Regions from separate parts of the Acidovorax sp. GW821-FHT10E03 genome, predicted to be linked through region 3. Evidence: predicted binding sites of a transcription regulator. Region 3 holds the regulator's gene; each other region holds the start of a gene.
The links. Region 3 encodes FNR, which switches genes on or off when oxygen is low (the NO sensors DNR and NnrR bind a similar motif). Its sites were predicted from a motif close to TTGATNNNNATCAA; they were not measured.
Positions count from the first base shown of each region.

Region 1: the regulator FNR is predicted to act here: its motif matches at 2,015-2,028, upstream of ubiU (ubiquinone anaerobic biosynthesis protein UbiU).
Region 2: the regulator FNR is predicted to act here: its motif matches at 1,514-1,527, upstream of AC07OD_RS24645 (hemerythrin domain-containing protein).

Region 1 covers NZ_JBWKMU010000006.1:349,923-354,138, forward strand. The annotation lists gene AC07OD_RS13185 (U32 family peptidase) at 1-708, opposite strand, end outside; gene ubiU (ubiquinone anaerobic biosynthesis protein UbiU) at 902-1,936, opposite strand; gene AC07OD_RS13195 (MFS transporter) at 2,133-3,308, shown strand; gene AC07OD_RS13200 (LysR family transcriptional regulator) at 3,305-4,216, opposite strand, start outside.
Region 2 covers NZ_JBWKMU010000015.1:183,076-187,291, forward strand. The annotation lists gene AC07OD_RS24630 (DUF1800 domain-containing protein) at 1-193, opposite strand, end outside; gene AC07OD_RS24635 (CsbD family protein) at 554-772, shown strand; gene AC07OD_RS24640 (hypothetical protein) at 842-1,423, shown strand; gene AC07OD_RS24645 (hemerythrin domain-containing protein) at 1,595-2,122, shown strand; gene AC07OD_RS24650 (hypothetical protein) at 2,263-2,586, opposite strand; gene creD (cell envelope integrity protein CreD) at 2,583-4,025, opposite strand; gene AC07OD_RS24660 (phosphopantetheine adenylyltransferase) at 4,198-4,216, shown strand, end outside.
Region 3 covers NZ_JBWKMU010000001.1:389,363-393,578, forward strand. The annotation lists gene ccoG (cytochrome c oxidase accessory protein CcoG) at 1-1,382, shown strand, start outside; gene AC07OD_RS01830 (FixH family protein) at 1,455-1,736, shown strand; gene AC07OD_RS01835 (hypothetical protein) at 1,788-2,081, shown strand; gene fnr (fumarate/nitrate reduction transcriptional regulator Fnr) at 2,147-2,869, opposite strand; gene hemN (oxygen-independent coproporphyrinogen III oxidase) at 3,056-4,216, shown strand, end outside.

The DNA of each region.
Region 1 (4,216 bases), on a different contig from region 3:
GCGCAGGCCCGCCAGTTCGTTGGCCAGGTTGTAGACGCGGGCCGATTGCGTCTGCGTGCCATTGAGCACGAGAAAGCCCTCGTTCTCGCGCGTGCGCAGCGGCAGCCCGTCGGCATGCTGCAGGCAGCTGAACTGGCAGTCGTCCTTGGGCAGGTTGCGGTGGCGCGCGGTGAAGCAGCGCGCCGAGTACGCCAGCGGCATGCGCCCGTAGGCGAAGACCTCGGTCTCCAGGCCCTGCGGGCGCTGCGCCAGCACGGCCGACAGCGCGTCCCGCGACATCTCCACCGGCATCACCCAGCGGGTGGCGCCGAACTGCGCCATCCACTGCAGCGAGTGCGCGTTGTACAGGTTCAGGTGCGGCCCGGCCACGAAGGCCCGCGGCCCGGTGGGTGGCCGCGAGAGGCAGTGCACGGCGCCCATGTCGTTGGCCTCCACGGTGAATTCGCCGTTGGCCGTGATCTTGTGCAGCAGGCCCACGTCCGCACTGGATTCGATGAGCACCTGGGTGGACAGCACGGCCTCCTTGCCCGCGTCCCGCAGCATGCGCGCCAGCGCCAGCCAGTCGGCCAGGCGCAGCTCATGGCGGCGCGAGCACACTGTCTCGCCCAGGTACACCACGTCGACGGGCGTGGCGGCCATGGCTTCGTAAAACGCGAACACGGTGTCGCGCGGCCAGTAGTACAGCAGGGGGCCGAGAGAGAGTTTCATGGGGCGGGCTTCAGGGGTTTGATCGTGGGATCCAGATGCTGGGAGCGGCGCATGGAGTTCGAATCTGGCGCGGCCCAAGCCAGCGACCGCCGCGCAAGGGCCGCCTCGCCGCGCTGGCGGTGTCCCCCTTCCCGCATCGCGCAAGCGAGGCGAGAGAAGGGGGAAGGCGCGAAGCGCATCAGGGGGTTGTTCTTCATTTCCAGGGGCGGTGGTAGGCGCCCAGCGTGTGCTGCTGCCCTTCGGCCACCTGGTCCAGGCTGGCCATCCAGCGCGTCTTGGGCGCGTAGCGGTGGGGGTGGGCCAGGCACTGGTCGATGGCCTCGCGCCAGACCTGCGTGACCTGGGCCACGTAGGCCGGGCTGCGCTGGCGCCCTTCGATCTTGATGGCGCGCACGCCCATCTTCACGAGCTGGGGCAACAGCTCCAGGGTGTTGAGGCTGGTGGGCTCCTCGATGGCGTAGTAGTTCTCGTCGCCGCCCACGTCGAAGCGGCCCTTGCACAGCGTGGGGTAGCCGGCGCTCTCGCCGGGCGCATAGCGGTCGATCAGCACGCCGTTCAGGCGCGACTCGCGGCCCTGCGGCGTTTCCACCCAGCGCACGGCCTTCGGGGGCGAGCACACGCCGTGCGTGTTGGGCGATTCGCCCGTCGCATACGACGACAGCGCGCAGCGCCCCTCGACCATCACGCACAGGCTGCCAAAGCCGAACACCTCGATCTCCACGGGCGTGCGGTCGATGACCTGGCGCACCTGCTCCATCGACAGCACGCGCGGCAGCACGGCGCGCACGATGCCGAACTGCTCGCGGTAGAAGTTGATGGCCTCGTAGTTGGTGGCCGAGCCCTGCACCGACAGGTGCAGCCGCAGCCGGGGGTGGCGCTGCACCGCGTATTGCATGAGGCCCGGGTCGGCCAGGATGACCGCGTCCACGCCCAGGTCCACCGCCTTGTCCAGGGCGCTGCGCCACGGCCCCGGGTTGGCGGCCTGCGGGTAGGTGTTGAGCGCCATGAAGACCTTGCAGCCACGCGCATGCGCATGGGCGATGCCGCTGGCGATGGCCGCCTCGTCAAAGTTCAGGCCCGCGAAGTTGCGCGCGTTGGTCGCGTCGCGCAGGCCCAGGTAGACGCAGCTGGCACCATGGTCCACCGCCGCCTTGAGCGCGGGCAGGCTGCCGGCGGGGCAGACGAGTTCGAGGGCGGGCGCGGCCTCTGCAGGGTTGTGGGGTTCCATGGCTCTGGTTCAAACGCAGGCCCCCGGTGGGAGCCCAAGCACTGGGTGGCACCATACCGAGGCCGCTGCGCGCGCCGGCTGATCTTCATCAACCGGAGTGCACAATGCCAGAGCAATGCAGTCGGACTTTGACGCGGCCCGGCCGCCCATGCCCGCCTCGACCCTTTCCTTCCCCATTCCAACAACACCCTTCGCCGTGAACAAGAACCTGTGGCTGCTGGCCCTGTGCCAGGGCCTTTTCCTGACCAACAACGTGGTCTTCATCGCCATCAACGGCCTGGTGGGCCTGCAGCTCGCCCCCTTTGGCTGGATGGCCACGCTGCCCGTGATGGGCTATGTGGTGGGCGGGGCCCTGTCCACCGCGCTCGTGGCCCGCAGCCAGGCCCGGTGGGGCCGCAAGGTGTCGTTCCAGATCGGGCTGGCCGTGGCGGTCGCGTCGTGCGGCCTGTGCGCGTGGGCGGCCTTCAGCGCCAGTTTCTGGCTGCTGTGCGCCGCCACCGTGGTGGCGGGCTACTACAGCGCCAATGGCCAGCTCTACCGCTTTGCCGCCGCCGAGCTGGCCCCCGCGGCCTACCGCGAAAAGGCCGTGTCGCTGGTGCTGGCGGGCGGCCTGCTGGGCGCCGTGGCCGGGCCGAACCTGGCCAGCGCCACGCGCACGCTGTTTCCGGTGCCTTTCGCGGGCGCCTACGTGGTGCTCATGGGCGTGGCCCTGCTGTCCATGCTGTGCATGGCGGCGATCCGCTTCGAGGCGCAGCCCGCGCGGCGCGACGCCGCGGGGCAGCCCGTCGCGGGCCGCCCCCTGTCCGAGCTGATGCGCCAGCCCGCGTTCGTGGTGGCCATCCTGGGCGCCGCGCTGGGCTATGGCGTGATGAACCTGCTGATGGCCGCCACGCCGCTGGCGATGCAGGTGTGCGGCTTCAACTTCGATGCGGCCGCGCTGGTGCTGGAGTGGCACGTGATCGGCATGTTCGCGCCCGGCTTCGTCACCGGCCACCTCATCAAGCGCTTTGGCGTGCTGTCCATCATGGGCGCCGGCGTGCTGCTGAACCTGGCCTGCGTGGCCGTGGCGCTCATGGGCGTGGAGCTGCACCACTTCGGCATCGCGCTGTTCATGCTCGGCGTGGGCTGGAACTTCCTGTTCACGGGGGCCACCACGCTGTCCATGACCGCCTACCGCCCCGAGGAAAAGGACCGCGCCCAGGCCGCCATCAACTTCTGCGTGTTCGCCACGCTGGCGCTCAGCTCGTTCTCGTCCGGCGTGCTGGTCACCACGCAGGGCTGGACGCTGCTCAATGCCGGGTCCCTGGTGCCCATCGTGGTCACGGGCCTGGCGCTCGCCTGGCTCGCGGCCCGGCGGCGGCGCGCCGTCTAGGCCCGCGTGGCTCCGGTGCCGGCACCGCCCGGCACCGCGACCGCGTGGGCGAGCCACCGGGCAAACGCGGCCACGGCGGGGTCTTCCTGCCGCCCCTGCGCCACGAAGAGACTGTAGCCACGCAGGCCGCTGTCATGGTGGGGATGCGCCAGCGCCAGTTCGCCGGACAGCAGCTCGCGCTCCACGAAGTAGTGCGGCACCAGGCCGATGCCCAGGTCCGCGCGCACCGCCTCGACCAGCATGGAAAACAGGTCGAACCGGTGGCCGCCCAGGCTGTGCGCCGGCACGCGCGTGATGCCCGCGCGGGTGAACCACGCATCCCACGCGCCCAGCCGCGAGCTCAGCTGCAGCAGCGGCACCGCGCGGAAGTCGCCGCGCTCCATCGCACGCCGGTGGCGCGAGCCGGGAGCGCACACGGCCACGCACACCTCGCTCATCAGCGGCACGGGCTGCACCCCGGGCCAGGCGGCGTCGTTGTACTGCACGGCCACGTCGAAAGGGATCTCCTGCATGTAGGTGTGCGTGGGGTACACCTGCAGGTGCAGGCTGCAGCCCTTGTGCGTGGCCAGGAAGGCGGGCAGGCGCGGCAGCAGCCAGCGCTCGGCGAACACGGGCACGCAGCCCACCAGCAGCCGCGCGCCGTCGGGCCGCTGGGCCATGGCTTCGAGCGTGTGGTTCTGCAGGCGCAGCAGGTCGCCCACCACCTGCGCGTGGTAGCGGCGGCCCGCCTCGGTGAGCGTGGAGCCGCGCGCGCCGCGCTGCACGAGCTGCAGGCCCAGCTGGCCTTCGAGCAGGCGCAGCTGCTGGCTCACGGCGCTGTGCGTGAGGCACAGCTCTTCGGCGGCCTTGCTCACGCCGTGGTGGCGCGCCACGGCATCGAAAACGAGCAGGGCGCGGGTGCTGGGAAT
Region 2 (4,216 bases), on a different contig from region 3:
TCGTGCCTTCTTCCCCGCCACCTCCGCCACCGCCGCAGGCCGCCAGCGCCGCGGATGCGGCCAGCCCGGCCAGCAGGGGAAGGGGGTTCTTCGTGTCTTGGGAAGAAACGGCGGCCGGCGCGGGGTGGCGCGGGCTGTCTTGTGCCTCGCCCGCAGTCTGCGTTGCGGGAGGCGCCTCGGAGGTGGTGTGCATGGATCGTGGGGGGTGAAGGTGCGCGTTCAAAACCAGCGCATTTCAGGACTTCACCACATGCCGTTGCGGCGTGGAAACACAAGCGTTACCAAACGAAACAGCTTGCTGGGAAGGGGCCGCGCGTAACAGTGGAGCAGTGATGGCAAATTGCAACACTTTGTTGGCCGCCGGCGAGGGGAGCCGCCTTCGCCGCCGCGCCCTGTCCTTCAGCCGCCGTAGTCCTGTGCTGACGCGTGCTGCGTGGCATGGCCTACGGTCCCCGCGGCGAATCATTTCTAGAGTCAATCCCATCGCATCACGCACCTGTTCCACGCATTCCGGGTGGATGGCTGACGCGAAATCTTTTCGAGGATGCACGCCATGAATGAAGACACCGTCAAGGGCAACTGGAAGCAGTTCAAGGGAAAAATGATCGAGCAGTGGGGCAAGCTCACGAATGACGATTTCGACGTCATCGATGGCAAGCGCGAACAGTTCCTGGGCAAGCTGCAGGAACGCCAGGGCATCGCCCGCGACGTGGCCGAGAAGCAGCTCAGCGACTGGCAGGCCCGCCACCCCGATTTCCGCTTCAACGACTGAGGCCACGGCCCCTTCGTTTCCCGGCCCCTCCCTTCCTATTTCTATCCATTACCGATCGAGGAGAAACCCATGAAATTCACCCGCACCCTGATGGCTTCTGTCGCAGCCGGCCTGCTGGCCACTTCCGCCTTCGCGCTGACGGACGCCGAATACAAGGCTGGCAAGGAACGCATTTCCGCCGACTACAAGGCCAGCAAGCAAAAGTGCGATGGCCTGCAAGGCAACGCCAAGGACATCTGTGTGAAGGAGGCCAAGGGCGCCGAGGACGTGGCCAAGGCCGAGCTCGACGCGCAGCACAAGCCCAGCCCCAAGGCCACCCGCAAGGTCGCCGACGCGCGGGCGGATGCGGCCTACGGCGTCGCCAAGGAAAAGTGCGACGACCTCAAGGGCAATGACAAGGACGTGTGCGAGAAGGATGCGAAGGCAGCCCGCGTGAAGGCCAAGGAAGATGCCAAGGTGGCCGAGACCCAGGCCAAGCCCGCGGACAACGCCGCCGAGAAGAACGCGGCGGTGGCCGAGGCCCGCAAGGATGCCAACGCCGAAAAGAACGATGCCGCCTACAAGGCCGCCAAGGAGCGCTGCGACGCGATGTCCGGCGACCTGAAGTCCAAGTGCGTGGATGACATGAAGCGCATGTACGGCAAGAGCTGAGCGCGCAGGGCCCCGGCCCGCGCCCACCCAGGAGCCCCGCCCCGTGCGGGGCTTTTTTCATGGGGATGGCCGCGGCCCTGGGGCGGAACCCTGACCTGCATCAATATGCGGGCCGCCGCGAAAAACTAACCTCGCTCCCCTGTCTTTGACCTGGTGCACAAGGGGATTTGCATGGCTCAACTCGAATGGTCCGACGCCCTGGCCCTGGACCTGGCCCTGATGGACGACACCCACCGTGAGTTCGTCGACCTGCTGGCCGCCGTCGATGGCGCGGACGACGCGCGCCTGCTGGCTGCCTGGCAGGCGCTGGTGGAGCACACCGACCACCATTTCGGGCAGGAGGACGCCTGGATGGCCTCCACGCGCTTCGCATCGGGCAACTGCCACAGCATGCAGCACCGGGTGGTGCTGCAGGTGATGCGTGAAGGCACCGCGCGTGCGCAGCAGGGCGACCTCGCGGTGCTGCGCGTGATGGCCAGCGAACTGGCCCTGTGGTTTCCGCAGCATGCGCAGAGCATGGATGCCGCGCTGGCCCTGCACTTGCGCCGCGTGGGATTCGACCCCGTCTCGGGCGTGGTGCACGCCCCCGGGGCGCTGCCGGGCGAGCTGATCCACGGATGCGGCGGTGCGACCTGCTCGGAGGACGCGGGGGCTCCATCGCCCGCCGCCGCCTGCGCACCGCAGGAAGCGGTGGCCTGACCTTTCTCCCGCCTGCCGGTGCGCCAGGCCCGGCCAGCCGCAATGGCTGGGATGGGTAATGCGCTTTTGTTTTGATAGCTGCCATCGCTTGCCAATCAAGCGATGGCGGCTATTTTCATCAAAAACCCGGCGCCGGGCACTCAGTGCCGCGGGCTGCGCGGCAGCAGCAGGCCCGCCATGCGCCACGACAGGTCGCGCAGCGCCCTGCGCAAGGCGGGGGAGTCGGTGGGGCCGCAGGCCGCATCGGGGGCGCCGCACGGGTGGTAGGCCGCCTCCAGCACGTGCTGCTTGGCACTGAGCAGCGCCGCCCGGTCCTGCGCCCGCAGGGCCGCCGTCAGCTGGTCGCGGTGGCGCTGGACGCGCTCGGCTTCCGCCGGGGTCAGCGTGGGCACGGGTGCGCCGGTGCATGCCGCCGGGTCCGCCAGGTGCTGCGCCCAGGATGTCGGCGCGGTGTGCGTTCTCATGCGGCCTCCGCGCGGGGTGCGGTGGGGCGGGCGGCGGGCGGGGTGGGGCGGCTTGGCGCGCCGCCTTGCGACAGCCCGTACCAGTTCACCTTGCGCGTGAGCACCATCACGGCCGCCAGCACCAGGAAGAGCGCGATGGCACCGACGACCAGCGCCGTCTGCTCCAGCTGCAGCAGCAGGTACAGCAGGCCATACAGCAGCGCGATGCCGGCCCCCAGGGGAATGCCGCGCGCCAGGCTGCCCAGCATGTGGCTGGCATAGTAGGCCAGCAGCAGCACGCAGGCGGTCGCCGCCACGGCGTAGGAGGCGCCGAACGGCAGGTGCTCCGACAGGCTCACGAGCAGCAGGAAGAAGCTGCACAGCGCGCTGCCCACCAGCAGGTACTGCACGGGGTGCACGCGCAGCTTTTTCATCAGCTCGAACAGGCCCACGGCCACGAAGGTGAGGGCGATGAACAGCACGCCGTACTTGGTGGCGCGGTCGGAGAGGGAGTAGGGGTTCACCGGGTCGACGAAGGCCACGCTGAAGCTGTCCGCGCAGTCGCCCGGCGTGGCGCCGGAGGGCGCGTCGTCGCCGCGGGCGCCATCGTCCGCGCCCCCCAGGCAGATGCGCTTGCCGTGGGCGACATCGGCCTGCGCCGTGGTGGCCAGCGACGACAGCCGCCATTGCGCCGAGAAGCCGGTCTTCTTGACCTCCCGCTCCGACGGCAGGAAGCGCCCCGCGAACGAGGGGTGCGGCCAACTGCTGGTCATCACCACCTCGGTGCTGCCCCCCAGGGGCACGATGGCCAGGCGCTCGGTGCCCACCAGTTCCAGGTCCAGCGTGGCGGTCAGGCCATCGGCCTTGCCGCGCACCGATTCGGGCAGCACGGCGTGCAGGCCCCGGCTGTAGGTGGGGTGGAAGGTGCCGGGCTTGAGGGCCAGGGCCTGGTCCGCCAGCGTGAGCTGCGCCGTGCGGATGCCGCGCGCGTCGCCCACGGCCATCATCGCGATGGGCGCGCCGCAGTGCATGCGCGAGTTCTTCATGGTGCTTTGCGGCTCGAGGCTGGCCAGCGACCCCCACTGCGCCGTGACGTGGGCCTTGAGGTTGTAGGTGTTCACCTTGTGCAGGCCGCGCGCGCGCTCCTCCATCGCCGCGCCCGTGCTCAGCTTGAGCTGCTCGGGCATGGCCGTGAGCAGGAACTCGCGGCGCTGCTCCACCATGCGGCGCTCGTCGCCCTTGCCGGTTTCCACGTCCCAGGTCTCCACGCAGGCGCTGTGGATCATGGGGCCCATCAGCGTCTGCGGCCCGGCCAGGCTGTCGGCCACGCTCTGCGCGGTGAGGCTGCGGTAGCGCTGGCGGTCGCGCACCACGTTGTCGATCATGCCCAGGCCAAGGAGCAGCAGCAAGGTGACGGCCGCGAGCGCGGCCAGTTTGGTGAACAGGGGGTGCTTGAACAAGAGGTCCTCCACAAGTGAATGTTGTGGAGGCAGTGTTGTGGGCCGGTGTGAGGGCGCTATGAAGTTTGTGAGGCCAGTGTGAAGTCTGGTGCCGCGCCGCCATGACCTGCCAGGTCATCGACGGCCGCGCCCCTTGCGCCTACAACCACCGCTTCACAACAAAGGGGCTGGCATGCGCCATGTGGTCGCGG
Region 3 (4,216 bases):
CGTCCGAGGGCGAGATCGTCTCCTTGTACGAAGCGCAGAAGAAGATTTACCCGCGCTCCATCAGTGGCCTGTTCGCACGCTGGCGCTGGGGCATGGTGTTTCTCACGCAACTGGTCTTTTACGGCCTTCCCTGGTTCGAGTGGGGGCAGCGCCAGATGGTGCTGTTCGACCTGGGGGCACGGCGGTTCTATATTTTCGGGCTGGTGCTCTATCCGCAGGACTTCATCTATCTCACGGGCCTGCTCATCATTTCGGCGCTGTCGCTTTTCCTGTTCACGGCCGTGGCGGGGCGGCTGTGGTGCGGTTTCGCCTGTCCCCAGACGGTCTACACCGAAATGTTCATGTGGATCGAGCACAAGATCGAAGGCGATCGCAGTGCCCGGCTGCGGCTGGACAACGGGCCCTGGACCTTCGAGAAGATCCGCAAGAAGTTTCTCAAACAGGTGGTATGGATCATCGTGGCGCTGTGGACGGGGTTCACGTTCGTGGGCTATTTCGTTCCCATCCGCGAGCTCGGCGCGGAACTGCTGGCGCTGCAGGGCAACTGGCAGATATTCTGGGTGCTGTTCTACGGCTTTGCCACGTATGGCAATGCGGGCTACATGCGCGAGCAGGTGTGCAAGTACATGTGCCCCTACGCGCGCTTTCAGAGCGCGATGTTCGACCGGGACACCCTGATCGTGAGCTATGACGTGGAACGCGGCGAGCCGCGCGGCCCGCGCAACAAGACGATCGACCACAAGGCCAAGGGCCTGGGCGACTGCATTGACTGCACCCTGTGCGTGCAGGTGTGTCCCGTGGGCATCGATATCCGCAAGGGCCTGCAGTACGAGTGCATTGGCTGCGGACTGTGCGTGGATGCGTGCAACACGGTGATGGACAAGATGCACTACCCCCGGGGGCTGATCCGCTTTTCCACGCAGAACGGCGTGGCACAGCGCTGGAGCCAGTCGCAGATCCTGCGGCGCGTCCTGCGGCCTCGCGTGCTGATCTACACCGCCGTGCTGGTGGCACTGTGCGTGGGCATGATGGCCAGCCTGGTCACCCGCACGCCGCTCAAGGTGGATGTGGTGCGCGACCGCGCGGCCCTGTCGCGCATCGTGGCGGGCGGCAAGCTGGAGAATATCTACCGCCTGCAGATCATGAACGCCACCGAAGGCCCCCAGCGCTACCGCATCGGCGCCCGCGGCCTGGACGGGCTGGAGGTGGCCTCTGAAGCCGAGGTGGACATTGGCCCCGCGGAGTCCCGGTGGGTGGCCGTGCGCCTGCAGATACCGTATGGCTCCGCGCCCCCGGGCTCCCATGCCGTGCAGTTCGATGTGCAGGCGGTGGGCGCTGCGGCCCATGTGACCGAGAAGTCCGTATTCCTGGTGCCCCGATGAGGCGACGTGCACCCCGGTGCACGGCCCCGGGGACGTTGTATGACCGAGAAGATTTTTGAGGAGCAAGCACCCATGCCATCCAATCCAGCCATCGGCTCCGCCCCCGCCACCGCTGCGCCCTGGTGGAAATTCGGCCACGTCTGGCTGATCATCGCCGGCCCTGCCATCGTCATCGTGGCGGGCTTTGTCACGCTGTGGCTGGCGATTTCGCGGCCAGACCCCGTGATTGCCGAGGACTACTACCGCCAGGGCATCGAAATCAACAAGACGCTGGAGGCTCCGGAGAAGAGCCTGGCCCCGGCCATGAAGGGCCGCAACCACGCGGCAACGCCGGTTCAGGACCAGCCACGCTGAAACCCCTGGCCGAGCAGCGGGTCTGCGCGGCCTTACCAGGAGACAACCCCGATGTGGACGCAACGCCTGATGTGGATTGCATGGCCCGCCTTTCTGATGGCGGGCGCGATGGAGATGCTGGTTTTTGCGATGGTGGACCCGCAGGACCTGCATTGGTTCGGGCAGCCGCTGGCCCTGTCGCGCCAGGGCGTCTACACGCTCGCGTTCTTTGCGTTCTGGGCCATCACCATGGCCTCCAGCGCGTTGACCACGCTGCTGGCAATGTCGCCCTTTGAACTCAACCGCTGCCCCGTGCCCGAAGGCGAGCGCCCTGATGATTGCCGAAAGACATCATCCTGCCCTTGAACAGCGCACCGGCCGAGCTCCGGTGGCAAGGCGTTGCCGGGACGAGCGGACCTGGCTCGCCTTGCTCAGTGGCAGGCGGACTGGTTGTTCACGATGCGCTTGAGCGCGTCGGTCTCGAGGATGCGGACATGGCGCTGCTTGACTTCGACAATGCCTTCTTCCACAAACTTGGAGAAGGTGCGGCTCACGGTCTCGAGCTTGAGGCCCAGGTAGCTGCCGATCTCCTCGCGCGTCATGCGCAGCACCAGCTCGGACTGCGAGAATCCGCGGGCGTGCAGGCGCTGCACCAGATTGAGCAGGAACGCTGCCAGGCGCTCCTCGGCACGCATGCTGCCCAGCAGCAGCATCACGCCGTGTTCGCGCACGATCTCGCGGCTCATGATCTTGTGCACGTGGTGCTGCAGCGCGGTGACCTCGCGGGACAGTTCCTCGATGCGGTCAAACGGCATGACGCAGACCTCGGCGTCTTCCAGGGCCACCGCATCGCAGGTGTGGTGGTCATTCACGATGCCGTCCAGGCCGATGATCTCGCCCGCCATCTGGAACCCCGTGACCTGGTCGCGTCCGTCCTCGGTGGCCACGCAGGTCTTGAAAAAGCCGGTGCGGATGGCATAAAGCGAGGTGAACGACTCACCATTGCGAAACAGCGTGCCGCCGCGCTTCACCTTGCGGCGAACTGCAACGACCTCGTCGATGCGGTGCAGTTGCTCTTCGCTCAGGCCCACCGGCATGCACAGCTCGCGCAGGTTGCAATTGGAACAGGCGACTTTGATGGTGAGCGGGTTCATAGGCACAGGGCGGAGTTAGGTTTCGAGCATACCGCCCGATGGCCGAAGAGGGAGTCTCTTGGAGGGCGGGCAGGCGACTGACATGCATCAAATTGTCGCTGTTCCGGCCACTCCATCACTTGATTCATGTCAAGGACATGGGGGGCAGCTTACGGCACAGTCAAGGTGTACGCAAGGATTCGCCCCATGACCGCTGTTTCGCCTGACCTGCTGCGCCGTTTTGACGTACCAGGCCCCCGCTATACCTCCTATCCGACGGCCGACCGGTTTGTGGAAGCCTTCGGCCAGGAGGACTACGCCCTCGCCCTCGAGCAGCGCCGCATGGGCACCCTGACCAAGGCGCTGCCCTTGTCCCTGTATGTGCACATCCCCTTTTGCGAGTCGCTGTGCTACTACTGCGCCTGCAACAAGATCATCACCAAGCACCACGACCGGGCTGAAGTCTATCTGCGCTATCTCAGCCGCGAGATCGACCTGCACACGGCGCACTGCGGCACGGGCCAGGTGGTGAGCCAGCTGCACCTGGGCGGCGGCACCCCCACCTTCCTGTCGGACGATGGCTTGCGGGAACTCATGGCGATGCTCCAGCGCAGCTTCACCCTGGCGCCGGGCGGGGAGTACTCTATCGAGGTGGACCCCCGTACCGTCAATGCCGACCGGCTTGCCGTGCTCGCGGAGCTTGGATTCAACCGGCTGAGTTTTGGCGTGCAGGATTTTGACCCCGAGGTCCAGAAGGCGGTGCACCGCATCCAGCCCGCCGAACAGGTGTTTTCGCTGGTGGAATCCGCGCGCTCGCTCGGCTTCGAATCGATCAATGTGGACCTGATCTACGGGTTGCCGCGCCAGACGCCGGAGTCGTTCGACCGTACGCTGGCGCAGGTGGTTCAGTTGCGGCCTGATCGCATTGCGCTGTATGCCTATGCCCACCTGCCGGAGCGGTTCAAGCCCCAGCGCCGCATCCTCTCCGCCGAACTGCCCGCAGCCTCCGGCAAGGTGTCGATGCTCTCCCGTTCGCTCGACGCGTTCATGGGCGCCGGCTATGTGTATGTGGGGATGGACCACTTCGCGCTGCCGGAGGACTCGCTGGCCGTCGCCAAGCGGCAGGGCCGCCTGCACCGCAACTTCCAGGGCTACAGCACCCAGCCCGACTGCGACCTGATCGGCCTGGGCGTGTCGGCCATTGGCAGGGTCGGCGCCACCTACAGCCAGAACGCCAAGACCCTGGATGAGTACTACGACCTGCTGAACCAGGGGCGTCTGCCCGTGGTGCGTGGCCTGGCCCTGACGCGGGACGACCTCGTGCGCCGCGCCGTCATCATGTCCTTGATGTGCCAGGGAGAACTGCTG